DNA from 3 places in the Brevibacillus nitrificans genome. Region 1 is predicted to be linked to each of the others. Evidence: riboswitches for the same ligand, from Rfam matches in the RefSeq annotation. Region 1 holds a riboswitch; each other region holds the start of a gene.
What was found. A riboswitch is a leader RNA that binds a small molecule or an ion and turns the genes downstream of it on or off. The one in region 1 is predicted to bind S-adenosylmethionine.
Positions count from the first base shown of each region.

Region 2: another riboswitch for S-adenosylmethionine. It lies ahead of EDM59_RS10860 (2,3-diketo-5-methylthiopentyl-1-phosphate enolase); the one in region 1 lies ahead of EDM59_RS22570 (homocysteine synthase).
Region 3: another riboswitch for S-adenosylmethionine. It lies ahead of EDM59_RS01935 (homoserine dehydrogenase); the one in region 1 lies ahead of EDM59_RS22570 (homocysteine synthase).

Region 1 is NZ_RHHU01000015.1:100,056-104,265, reverse strand. It holds gene rnjA (ribonuclease J1) at 1-250, opposite strand, end outside; gene EDM59_RS22590 (YqzG/YhdC family protein) at 490-807, shown strand; gene EDM59_RS22585 (SCO family protein) at 809-1,435, opposite strand; gene EDM59_RS22580 (rhodanese-like domain-containing protein) at 1,460-1,771, opposite strand; gene EDM59_RS22575 (hypothetical protein) at 2,152-2,403, opposite strand; SAM riboswitch class I at 2,488-2,595, shown strand; gene EDM59_RS22570 (homocysteine synthase) at 2,690-3,991, shown strand; gene EDM59_RS22565 (TasA family protein) at 4,089-4,210, opposite strand, start outside.
Region 2 is NZ_RHHU01000005.1:169,551-173,760, forward strand. It holds gene mtnA (S-methyl-5-thioribose-1-phosphate isomerase) at 1-80, opposite strand, end outside; gene mtnK (S-methyl-5-thioribose kinase) at 77-1,306, opposite strand; SAM riboswitch class I at 1,523-1,667, opposite strand; SAM riboswitch class I at 1,875-1,979, shown strand; gene EDM59_RS10860 (2,3-diketo-5-methylthiopentyl-1-phosphate enolase) at 2,138-3,352, shown strand; gene EDM59_RS10865 (2-hydroxy-3-keto-5-methylthiopentenyl-1-phosphate phosphatase) at 3,349-4,023, shown strand; gene EDM59_RS10870 (methylthioribulose 1-phosphate dehydratase) at 4,027-4,210, shown strand, end outside.
Region 3 is NZ_RHHU01000003.1:8,311-12,520, forward strand. It holds gene EDM59_RS01925 (cyclase family protein) at 1-556, shown strand, start outside; gene EDM59_RS01930 (DinB family protein) at 618-1,133, shown strand; SAM riboswitch class I at 1,233-1,340, shown strand; SAM riboswitch class I at 1,420-1,529, shown strand; gene EDM59_RS01935 (homoserine dehydrogenase) at 1,611-2,876, shown strand; gene EDM59_RS01940 (aminotransferase) at 2,948-4,072, opposite strand; gene EDM59_RS01945 (ornithine cyclodeaminase family protein) at 4,103-4,210, opposite strand, start outside.

The DNA of each region.
Region 1 (4,210 bases):
CCCCGATGTGGTCTTCGTGTCCGTGCGTCAGCAAAAGTGCCTTGATTTTGTGCTGGTTGTCCACCAGATAAGAAACATCAGGGATGACCAAATCGATCCCGAACATCTCGTTTTCAGGGAATTTCACCCCGCAGTCAATCATAATGATTTCATCTTCATACTCGACGCAGTACATATTTTTTCCGATCTCGCCGAGGCCGCCCATTGCGAAAATCTTAACGTCGCTCAATATCTTTCCTCCTAACTTCATCGTGCATGATTTTGGGAACCCGAACCAAGCATGCCATTCTTATTGTAACACAACGCGAGGCGTTCGTTTCATCCAGTCTGTTACCCGTGCAAGAGAAAACACATTTGCCTACTCATTCGCTCATTGGAAAATTGTACAAAATCCATAGGGTAGAAAGCAAGGAAACCGGGTGTCCAGTCAAGAAATTGGACAAAATACCGCACAGAAAGACCTATTTTCCCATAAAGGGGGCGTTATCTATGCGAGCCAAGGCTATCGCCATTTTCTCTGCCCTGTTGCTTTCACTCTCCCTGACCTGGACGATGCCCGCAGCCGCTGAGCCGCCATATGCCAAGTGGGGACGACTCGCAATGCAGCAAACCATGCAGACCTACCCGCAAGCCAAGATTGTCGATTACCTGCATGTCGGCCGAAAAACGAAAACGCCCACCACGTCAGAGGAGACGTTTAAGCTTTTGCTCCAAGAGGGCAATCGCGTGTGGGCGTTACTGGTTCATATTGAATTTGAAACGAAAACCGAAAAGGTCATCGCCATCCGATTCGAAGAGACACGCTAGGCTAGTCAGCCAGCTCTACCATCTCTTTCATCATTTGGTCCATATCCATCTCGGCTGCCATCCCGTACGCGCGACGCATGTTTCCGTCCTCATCCACGAGGAACATGCGTGCCGTATGGGCAAAGGAACCGTCCGGCTGCTTCATCACAGCCACTCCGAAGTCTTTTGTCACCTTTTCGATCGCCTGGGCATCGCCTCGCAGGAATTTCCAGCCGCTTTGATCTGCCTTGAATTTCTCAGCATACGCCTGCAGGACTTCTGGGGTGTCAAAATCAGGGTCAAACGTGATGCTCACGAACTCGACCTTATCCCCAAACAGCCCCTTTTCCTTCAGCTGATCCTGCAGCTTGGACATGTTGTACGTAGTCGCTGGACAAATATCCGGGCAATTGGTAAACATGAATTCAACCAAGCGTACTTTCCCTTTCCCCTCCGAGAAAGTGTAGGTCGAACCGTTGATGTTATCCAAGGAAAAGTCGTTTAATGCCTTCATGACAGGAATCTGCTCTTTGGTCATGTAGTTATAGCCAAACACACCGACAATTGCCAAAATCAAAACGCCTGCAAGCACGGTAAACCAATGACGCTGCAGAGCCCCTCCCTGCTGCTGTTGCGCTTCTCCACTCACGATTTCTTTCCTCCCCTAAAGACCTTACAGTTCTTTCTCTCCTGGCCATGCGAGCATGCCGCCCACCATGTTTGCTACATCAAAGCCTTGCGCTGCCAAATATTCCGTGGCCATGTTGCTGCGAGCACCGCTGCGGCAAACCATCACAAGAGGAATGTCTTTGTCCAGCTCATCGATGCGATGCGGCAAAAATCCGAGCGGGATCAGCTTCGCTTGCTTAATGTGACCAGCGTTCCACTCATCAACCTCACGTACGTCAATCACTTGGACTTGCTCATTAGCCTCCAGTTTTGCCAGCAATTCTTCCGGTGTTATTTCCTTTACGCCGTTACTCATCGTACAAATACCCCCTGCTATGTAAGTGAAATTATTCGCATGTATATCTATCCAATCATATCATACGGACTCCTGCATTTCTAACGCCCCTGCTATGTCCAAATAGCGACAGTTATGAAAACGAATCCTGCCCAAATCAGCATAAGCTTATTACGATTCGTAATCAAGTTGTATTTCATTAGTGTATTTTCTATAATCAATAGTAAGAATAGCAAAGGAGGGGAAAAGAATGGGAACCTGTAGATGCGGTCAAACCAAAAATGCAGAAGGAAACTGCGACGGAACACACGCAACCATTAAAAAGGACTAATTCCTTTCGTACAGAAGAGGGCACAGCATGTGCTCTTTTTTGTTTGCCTCCGATCCCGATTCCCTTCCCTTTACAGCTTTCCTTTTTTGATCCAGTACACGATGCGAAATGTTCCGAAAACCGAAACCATGAACATCACCACTAACATAAACAGCCAGATGACCAGCTGATTGTTCTCCTCCAGGTGCTCCGCATTTTTACCCACAAATACCCCTATATAAATAAGAAGAAAATAGCATAGCACGTTTGGAACGATCCACGCTGCTCGCAATGCGATGCTCTTTTTTCCTGCAGTCTGTTGGTGATTGTCTGATATTCCCATTTAATCCTCCCTGATAACTGAATTATTGAATATTGACAGTAAAGTGGACTTTTTCATACAATTAAGACAACAACAGATTTCCATTTTTCATCAAGAGTGGTGGAGGGACAGGCCCGACGAAGCCCGGCAACCTGCATGTAACGATGCGAGGTGCCAATTCCTGCAGAATCCATAGATTCTGAGAGATGAACGAGAGTCCGTGTATGACCGGAGCTTCTTCTACTCAGAGGATAGCTCCGTTTTTTTATACCTTATCATACCCACAGAAAAAAAAGGAGAGATGATCATGTCTGAACAGCAACAATGGAAGCCAGAAACCATCGCCATCCACGGAGGCCAGGAGCCTGATCCGGTAACAGGTTCCCGCGCCGTACCGATCTACCAAACCAGCTCCTATGTCTTCCGCGATACGGATCATGCGGCTAACTTGTTCGCACTCAAAGAATTGGGCAACATCTACACTCGCATCATGAACCCCACTCAAGATGTATTTGAAAAGCGCGTAGCTCTGCTCGAGGGCGGAGTAGGTGCGCTGGCGACAGCATCCGGTCAAGCTGCCATTACGTTCTCCATCCTCAACATTGCACAGGCTGGCGACGAAATCATCGCGTCCAGCAGCTTGTACGGCGGCACCTACAACCTCTTTGCACACACCCTGCCACGCTTGGGTATCAAAGTACATTTCGTGGATCATTCCAACCCAGAAAACTTCCGTGCTTACGTCAACGACAATACCAAGGCCTTTTTCTGCGAAACGATCGGCAACCCGCGCATCGATGTAGCCGACCTGCAATCCATCGCGGACATCGCGCATGAAAATGGCGTGCCGTTGATCGTCGACAACACGTTCGCTACTCCGCTCCTCTGCCGTCCTTTCGAGCATGGCGCGGACATCGTGATCCACTCTACGACCAAGTTCATTGGCGGTCACGGCACAGCGATCGGCGGAATCATCGTAGACTCTGGCAAATTCAACTGGAACAACGGCAAATTCCCTGGCCTGACGACACCAGATCCAAGCTACCACGGCGTAGTGTTCACGGAAGCAGTCGGGCCACTCGCCTATATCATCAAAGCGCGCGTTCAGCTGCAGCGCGACATCGGAGCAGCCGTTGCTCCTTTCAACTCCTTCCTGTTCCTGCAAGGTCTGGAAACACTGCACCTGCGCATGGAGCGTCACAGCCAAAACGCGCAGGCCGTTGCAGAATACCTCGCTTCTCACCCAGCCGTTGAATGGGTCAGCTACCCAGGGCTGGAAAGCGATCCGAATTACGAGCTCGCGCAAAAATACTTGCCAAAAGGTGCCGGTGCCATCCTCACCTTCGGCATCCGCGGCGGCGTAAATGAAGGCAAAAAGCTGATCGAATCCGTGCAGCTGTTCTCCCACCTGGCAAACGTAGGCGATTCCAAGTCGCTCGTCATTCATCCAGCGAGCACTACTCATCAGCAAATGAATGAAGCCGAGCAAGCAGCAGCAGGTGTCACACCGGGCATGATCCGCCTGTCGATCGGTACAGAGTCGATTGCGGATATTATCGGAGATTTGGAGCAGGCGTTGAAAGCGGCTGTCAATCAAGTCACTGCATAGGATTGGGTCAAAGAGCTCGCACAATCACGTGCGAGCTCGCCGACTAAGACAAAAAACAGAAAAAGCGGCCGGATAGCCGCTTTTTCGTTTCTACCTATTATTGTTGAACGCCGTCTCTAGCTTTTCCTTCGATATTCAGCGTCAGATCCAAAACGTCTTTTTGGAAGCGGTTTTGATCGTTACCGTCATCTACGAATTGAATCGCCAGGGTGATTTCAT
Region 2 (4,210 bases), on a different contig from region 1:
ACAGGCAAGCGCGTCTGGTCGAGCAGGACGAGAGCATCATCCTCCCATTTGACTGGCGCGAGTTGTGTACTTGTTGTCATACGGTCGTTGCCTCCTGATAAAATCTTGCTGTCACGGTGCGGACGAGGTCCGTAATGTCGGTAGACTCCTCCAGATTGCTGCGTCCGAGGATCAGTGCTTCCCCGATAGCGAGTGCCAAGCGCTCTGCTTCGGCGCGAACTTGAACGTCCTCGATGCTGTTCAAGTCAGCGACACCAGCCAATCCGATCACGCGGCGCAAAATTTTGCAGCCTGCAAAGCCAGCGGTATCCTGGATCAGACGGTTCACATAGCTTTGCCACAGGCCCTCCACATGTGCGCTGCGCTCTTTTGCCTGCTTGTGCCAGAGCTGCACAAACTGGGAGACGAATTCATTCCAGACATCCTCCACCGTTGCAAGCAAGTATTCGCGATACGATTCGCGTTCTCCTTGGTCTTTTTGCAATCCGTGCTGGCCTGCGTAGTTGAGCAGCAGGTTGGCAATGACTGCACCGATGTCAAAGCCAATCGGTCCGTAGTAAGCAAACTCAGGGTCGATCGCTTTCATGCTGGTCGGTGTGATGAAGATGCTGCCTGTATGCAGGTCACCGTGCAGCAGCGCTTCTGCTCGGGTGAGGAAGTCAAATTTCAGCTTTGCGATTTCCAGCTTGAGCGGCTTGTTTTCCCAGATTGCTTCGACTTCCTTTTGAATCAAAGGATTGAAGTCGTTCGTTGGCGCATTTTCATAAGGATCAGTAAACACCAGATCTTCCGTAATTTTGCACAATTCCGGATTCAAGAATGTTCCGACGAGCGCTTTTTTATCGTACGGGTTTGCCCCCAAATCAGATGTGTAGAATAGCGTGTGCGCGAGGAATTTCCCAATCTGCTTGGCGAACAGCGGATAGCGATTGCCCTCGATCAAGCCTTTGCGCATGATGATATGGTCACCCACGTTTTCCATAACGGTCAACGCCAGCTCTTGGTCAAAGTGATACACTTCCGGTACGAGATCCGGTACGTATTTGTGCTGGAGACGAAGTGCCTCGCTCTCGATGCGCGCACGGTCTACCGTCAGTGGCCAGGACTCCCCTACCACGCGAGCGTAAGGAAGAGCTTGCTTCACGATCACGCTTTTTCCTGTCGCTTCCTCTCGAATGTCAAACACCAGATTGAGGTTGCCGTCGCCAATCTCACTGCTGACTAGCGTAGCTCCCTCGGTAAAAAGCCCTGGCAATGCTTTCACGTACTCCACTGCTTCCTGTTCTGTCAATGCACGATATGCCATGATTCCTTTCTCCCCTTTGCCGATTTTTGTCTATTTCCAGTAGGCTGGTCCAAGCGATGTCATATTAGAAAACTTGGCTTCGCCAAGCTTTGCGGTGGAGCCATAGTTGCACTTATACTGGCTAAGAATCTTATAAATTCTTACTGTACAAAAAGACCTCTTTTCCCGAAGAAAAGAGGTCGCGATCGTCACGTATAGAGAAACGTGCCCTTGTCCCCCTTATCTTCCAGACTACTTTTGTTTCTGCAGGAATTAGCACCGTGCACGTCGCCTATGCATCAGTCGTCTCGAACGTCTGAAAAGCGTCGTGTCGGTTGCCGGGTATCATCGGGCCAGTCCCTCCACCTTCTCTGGATAAGGTATCCAACGTATGCAGTTTTGAATTTAGTTTGAATCATACATTCCTCTACCTGATGCTGTCAACACCCTTTTTCCCCGCAATATGCTTTCCCTCATTTGTTTGTCCTGTAATCCTATGTGTAAACTCGGCAAAAAATAATTTGACTACCGCATCTGATCGCCTTATCATAAAGCTATCGCACACGCTGTTCTAGCGTGAACCTCATAACTCTTATCGCGAGCTGGCTGAGGGACTGGCCCTATGATGCCCGGCAACCGGCGCTATTCTATGTTTATTAGAAAGCGAAACGGTGCTAATTCCAACGGATAAGAGTCGAGATTTAGGATATTGTTTTCCTTTGCCTCGACTACGAACCCGAGAGATGAGAGGAGACGAAGACGTTCTGATAGTCGACAACCGCCTCCCTGATCGCTGGGGAGGCTCTTTTTATTTTCTCACATCACCGTTTTTAAGGAGGATTAGTCCTAGCAATGAGTGAGCACCGTATCCTCGTCACCTATTTGACACAAGCCAAAGATTTGAACCAAAAAGCAGAATCGATCGCAGTCGGTATGACTGTAGGTTCCTGGACGGAATTGCCTGCGGCCAAACAAGCCGAGCTAAAGCCATATCTGGGCGAAGCAGTAAGCGCAACTCCGCTGGAAACCTTGGAGAACGGAGAAACGCGCGGCCTGATTACCGTCAGCTATCCGACTCGCAACTTTACCAACGATATTCCCTCCTTGTTGACAGGCATTTTTGGGAAGCTCTCCATGGATGGCAAGATTAAGCTGGTCGATGTCAGCTTTCCTGAGTCGTTTTTGGGAACGTTCCCTGGTCCAAAATACGGCATTGACGGGCTGCGCAATCGCCTGGACGCCCACAACCGTCCACTATTGATGAGCATTTTCAAGTCCTGCCTGGGATTGCCTTTTGATGATCTGAAAACCCAGTTTCGCGCACAAGCATTGGGCGGCGTAGATCTGGTCAAAGATGACGAAATTTTCTTTGCGGATGAACGCGCTCCGTTCCTCGAGAGAATCAAGGCGTTTAAACAGATCGCGATCGAAACGGAAGAAGAAATCGGCAAGCCTGTGCTCTACGCGGCCAACCTGACAGGTCCGGTAAACGAGCTGAATGAAAAAGCTAAGCGCGCCATTGACGCTGGAGCCGACTGCCTCCTGTTCAATGTCCTGGCTTTTGGCTTCGACGCCTTGCACCGCCTGGCAGCTGATCCAGATGTACACGTTCCGATCATGGCGCATCCAGCTTTGGCTGGTGCTTACTATCCATCGCCGGATTACGGGATTGCGACTCCGCTCCTGCTCGGGAAGCTGATGCGGATTGCTGGAGCAGACCTGGTGCTCTTCCCATCTCCATATGGAAACGTTGCGCTGAACAAGACCGAGGCGCTGCAGCTGGCTGAAAACTTGACGGCACCTCTCGAAGGCATCCGCCGTTCGTTCCCAGTCCCATCTGCCGGTATTCATCCGGGACTCGTGCCGCAGCTGTTCGCTGACTTTGGACTCGACCAGATCGTCAATGCAGGTGGCGGAATCCACGGTCACCCAGGCGGTGCGACTGCAGGGGCAAAAGCTTTTGTTGCTGCTACCCTGGCAGTGACCGCTGGTAAAACGCTGCAGGAAGCGGCCGAGGGTTCCTCTGAGCTGGCTGTGGCCCTTACGAAGTGGGGTGGCGGACGATGAGCAAAAAGCTCGTTCTCTTCTGCGATTTTGACGGTACCATCACGGAAAAAGACAACATTGTGGCGATTGTCCGCAGGTTTGCTCCACCCGAGTGGGAAGCTTTGACCGAACAAATCCTTTCGCAAAAAATCAGCGTGCAGGAAGGGGTCGGAAAGCTGTTCCAGCTGCTCCCCTCCTCTCTGCGCGAAGAAATTATTGACTTTATCGTCAGCGAAGCATCGATTCGCCCTGGCTTTGCGGATTTCGTCCGTTTCTGCCGCGAAGAGGGAATCGAATGGCTGGTGACCAGCGGCGGCATCGACTTCTTCGTCGATCCGATCCTCGCTCCGTTTGATCTGAAGGATGTACCGATCTATTGCAACGGAAGTGATTTTTCCGGCGACAAGATCACGATCACCTGGCCGCACTCCTGTGACGATCACTGCTCCAATGGATGTGGCATGTGCAAAACGACGATCATTCGCCGCTACGATCCTGCCGACTACTACCGCGTGGTGATCGGAGATTCGATCACCGATTTGGCTGGTGCCAAGATCGCCGACTTTGTGATTGCCCGTTCGTTCCTCGCCCAGAGGGCGGAGGAGCTGAATCTGCCACACCGCACGTTTGCCACATTCCATGATGTGATTGCCATCCTACAAGATTTGAAACGTCAACAGGAGGTCAGCTAAAACATGACTGCCACATTTGAACAACGCTTGGACGCTTTTCGCCGCTTGGACGACGCCAAGCTGACATTTGCTCGCCGGGACTGGTTCCCGGGTACGAGCGGCAACCTTTCCATCAAGGTTGCCAATGAACCGCTGCAATTTGCCGTAACAGCGAGCGGCAAGGACAAAACCAAGCTCTCCCCGGAAG
Region 3 (4,210 bases), on a different contig from region 1:
GCAGCCCAGAATCAACCCGGTGACCAATGGATATGTGACCGAATCAAGGATTGAGCTGGATGTACATACAGGAACTCATGTAGATGCTCCTCTGCACATGGTGACGGATGGGGCTACGTTTGAATCTATTTCATTGGAAAAGCTGGTAGGAACCTGCAAAGTACTGGATCTCACCCATGTGCAGGACAGAATCGGACGCGCCGATCTGGAGGCATTTGAGATTGGGGCCGGAGATTTTCTGTTGTTCAAAACGAGAAATTCCTGGGAAGAAGCCTTTGATTTCGAGTTTGTCTTTTTGGCAAAGGATGGAGCGGAATATTTGGCGAATCTCGGTGTGCGAGGCGTAGGGACGGACGCACTGGGGATCGAGCGAAGCCAAGAAGGGCATCCGACCCACAAAACACTGTTTGCCAGCGAGATCATTATCATCGAAGGCTTGCGCTTGAAGGAAGTGCCGCAAGGGGAGTATTTGATGGTTGCGGCTCCGCTCAAGCTAATGGGTACAGACGCCGCACCAGCACGGGTCTTGTTGCTGGATGGGGTCACGATTTCTTAAGGGATAGTCAGCAAGGAGCGTTGGTTGTTTATTTTCGTCCAAAGAAAGAGGGGTAAGAAACATGATCACACGTCCAATGCAAGACGAATACATCGCCTACTACGGCAGGTATATCGATCTCGTGCCAGATGGCGACCTGGTTCAGCTGCTAGCTGCTCACATACAGGAAACGACCAAACAGTATTCGGCACTCACCAAGGAACAGGAGGAGCATCGCTACGCTCCAGGGAAATGGTCAGTAAAAGAAGTGCTGGGACATCTCATCGATACCGAACGAATCATGAGCTATCGACTGCTCCGATTTGCCAGAGCAGATGAAACAGGGCTGGCAGGCTACGACGATGAAGCGTATGTGGCACAGGGCTCGTTTTCATCCCGCTCAGTGAGCGATCTGTTAGAGGAATACCAAGCCGTTCGCCTGGCTACGATTGCCTTGCTTAAAGGCTTGCCGGAAGAGTCCTGGATGCGGAAGGGAACGGCCAATAACAGCGTGATTTCTGTGAGAGCGTTGGCGTTTATCATCGCGGGTCACGAGCTGCATCACCGCAGCATTCTGGTGGAAAGATACGGGGTATAGGCTGTAAGCGGCAATTTTTTAAAGTCAGTGGAATAGCGTGAATTTTTTGTTGACGGATGGGGTGGAATTTCTTAGAATAGTCCTCAATAGCATAAAACGTTCTTATCCAGAGAGGTGGAGGGTCTGGCCCTATGAAGCCCGGCAACCGTCATGCAACAGATGACAAGGTGCCAATTCCTGCGAGACGATGGTCTCGATAGATAAGAAGCGGGTCATTCGTATACGATATTACGAACCTTCTTCTTATCGAGGAAGGTTTTTTATTTTTTGAACTACATAGGATGTTTTCTTATCCAGAGAGGTGGAGGGACTGGCCCTATGAAGCCCGGCAACCGTCATGCAGCAGATGACAAGGTGCCAATTCCTGCAGGATGTCTACGTCCTGCGAGATAAGAAGAAGGGATCGACCAACCAACCTTCTTCTTAACCGAAGAAGGTTTTTTCTTGTTCGGCACTACTACAGATGGGGTGAATGAGATGAGTACAGGGGTCGTAAGAGTAGGGTTGTTGGGTTTGGGAACAGTTGGGGGCGGTGTCATTAAAACCATTCGTTCGCAGCAGGAAAAGCTGGCGTCTCGTCTGGGGAAACGAATCGAGATCGTCAAAGCGCTGGTGCGTGACTCGGAAAAGGAGAGAGCCGTACATTTGGATCGCTCCGTTTTGACCACGGATTTTGAAGACGTGTTGAAAAGCGATGTCGATATTGTCGTTGAAGTCATGGGCGGTGTCGAGCCTACGTACGATTATGTGCGTGCGCTGATCGAGAAAGGCTGTCATGTCGTCACAGCCAATAAAGAGCTGCTCGCAAAACGAGGAACAGAGCTGGTGGACTTGGCGAACAGGCACCAGGTGCATCTGGCCTATGAAGCGAGCGTAGCAGGGGGAATCCCGATTCTGGGGGTCTTGCGCCAATTCCTGCGCACCAATGACATTAGCGGCGTTCGCGGCATCCTCAATGGAACGACCAACTTCATTCTGACAAAAATGGAGCAAGAGCAGCTCTCGTATCAAGAGGTATTGAAGCAGGCTCAGGAGCTCGGCTATGCCGAAGCAGACCCGCGCTCAGATGTGGAGGGCTTCGATGCGATGTACAAATTGTACATCCTCGCGCAATTGGTATATGGCGAATCACTCCCACTGGCAGAAGTAAACCGCAAAGGGATAGCGGATTTGACGGCTGGGCAGATCCGCATCGCAGGTGAGCTCGGCTACCGGATCAAGCTGATCGCGCAAGCAGAGCAAACAGGAGAAGGCATCCGTCTTTCCGTGGAGCCAACCATGCTGCCACTCAGTCATCCTTTGGCACAAATTCAGGACGCGTTTAACGCCGTTCAGCTGTCTGGAAATATTGTCGGGGATCTGCTGTTTACGGGGAGAGGAGCAGGCGAGCTGCCGACAGCGAGTGCAGTCGTGGAAGATTTAGCGTATTTGCTGACCCAGCCATTTACCCCGCATCCTGTATGGAAGGAAAGAGAAGGGGGCGCGGAAACGACGCAAGAGACGGAAGCGAAGTCCTTTTGCTATGTGGAAGGGACTGGACCTGCAGCTACTCCAGATCGGGTTCTTCACTTCTTGCGCTTGGCAGGTGTGGAAGTGCACAAGCTGAAAGTTCAGTTCGACTTGGGGGGAGTCCTGCGCGCTGGCTTGATTACGACGGGCTTCACGGATGAGCATTCCGACCTCCTGCGGTCCGACTTTGGGTTACAGGTGCGATGTTTCCCATTGCTTGGCTCAGTGGAGTAAGATTGCTTCGCCTCATGCAAAAAAAGGCTGTGGAGAAAGCCTCCACAGCCTTTGTCGACTGATTCAAAACCTTATCGCTTGGAACGGATGTATTCCGAAAGCTTCTGCAAGCCCTCACGCAGCATTTCTGTCTCGCAAGCGTAACCGATTCGCAGATAGCCTTCCATATCGAAGCAAATACCGGGAGTCAGGAAGGCGCCTGTTTCCTTCAACAATCCTTCGCAGAAATCGACGGAGGAAATCGGCAAATCATATTTGAGCATCGCGGTGGTACCAGCGCGTGGCTTGACGTACGTAATGGCAGGCTCATTTGCTACCCATTCATCCAAGATTGCCAGATTGTCTTTAATGATTTTTCGATTGCGGGTTAAAATCCGGTCGTAGTTTTTCATGGCATGGACAGCCAAAAGATCATCCAGCATGCCTACGCTGATCGTGGTGTAATCCCGATGCTTGATGCACTCCTCAATTACGTCTTTCGGAGCTGCGATCCAGCCGAGACGCAGTCCTGCCAAGGAAAGAACCTTTGACATGCTGGAAGTGCTGATTCCTTTTTCGTACAGGTCAGCGACAGAAGGGACGACGAGATCATCATCCTGCAGCAGATTGCGGTAGACCTCGTCGCACAGTAGGTAAGCGCCGCAGGAGCGGGCGATTTCCACGATTTGCTCCAAGGTATCTCGCTCCATGAGTGATCCGCTTGGGTTGTTCGGGTTGTTGATGCAGATGAGCTTCGTATTTTCCCGCACGAGCGAGCGCAATTCATCGAGATCCGGCAGGAAGCCGTTTTCTTCCTTCAAATGCAGCAAATCGACGGTGGCACCGAACGATTTTGGTACGTCATAGATTTGCTGATAGGTCGGATGGACGGAAATCACATGGTCGCCAGGCTTTACGAGCGAGTAAAAGACCAGGAAGTTGGCAGCGATCCCGCCATTCATGACGAGCACTTGCTGCGCTTCAACCGTCGTGTACAGCTGGGAAACCAGTGTGCGGAATTCCGGCGAGCCTTCAATATGTCCATACGTCAGTTTTTTAGAAGCGAGGGAACGGAAAAAGTCTTCTGGATTTGTACCGTCCATCGAAATGAGCTCCTCAACCGTCAAGGAATCGACGCAAGTCTCTGCGATATTGTACGTCGCGCTCATCTCGTATTTGTTCATCCAATCCTCTACTGCAAAAAGCTTGATATCCACAATCTTTCCTCCTTTATCTCATTTACGTGATTAAAGCTGTGCAACCGTTCCGATGCCTTGCTCCTCCGCTTTTTTGAGGACGTAATCCGCTGTGATCAAATCCTGCAAGGAAATGCCCGTGCTGTCGTAAATAGTGAT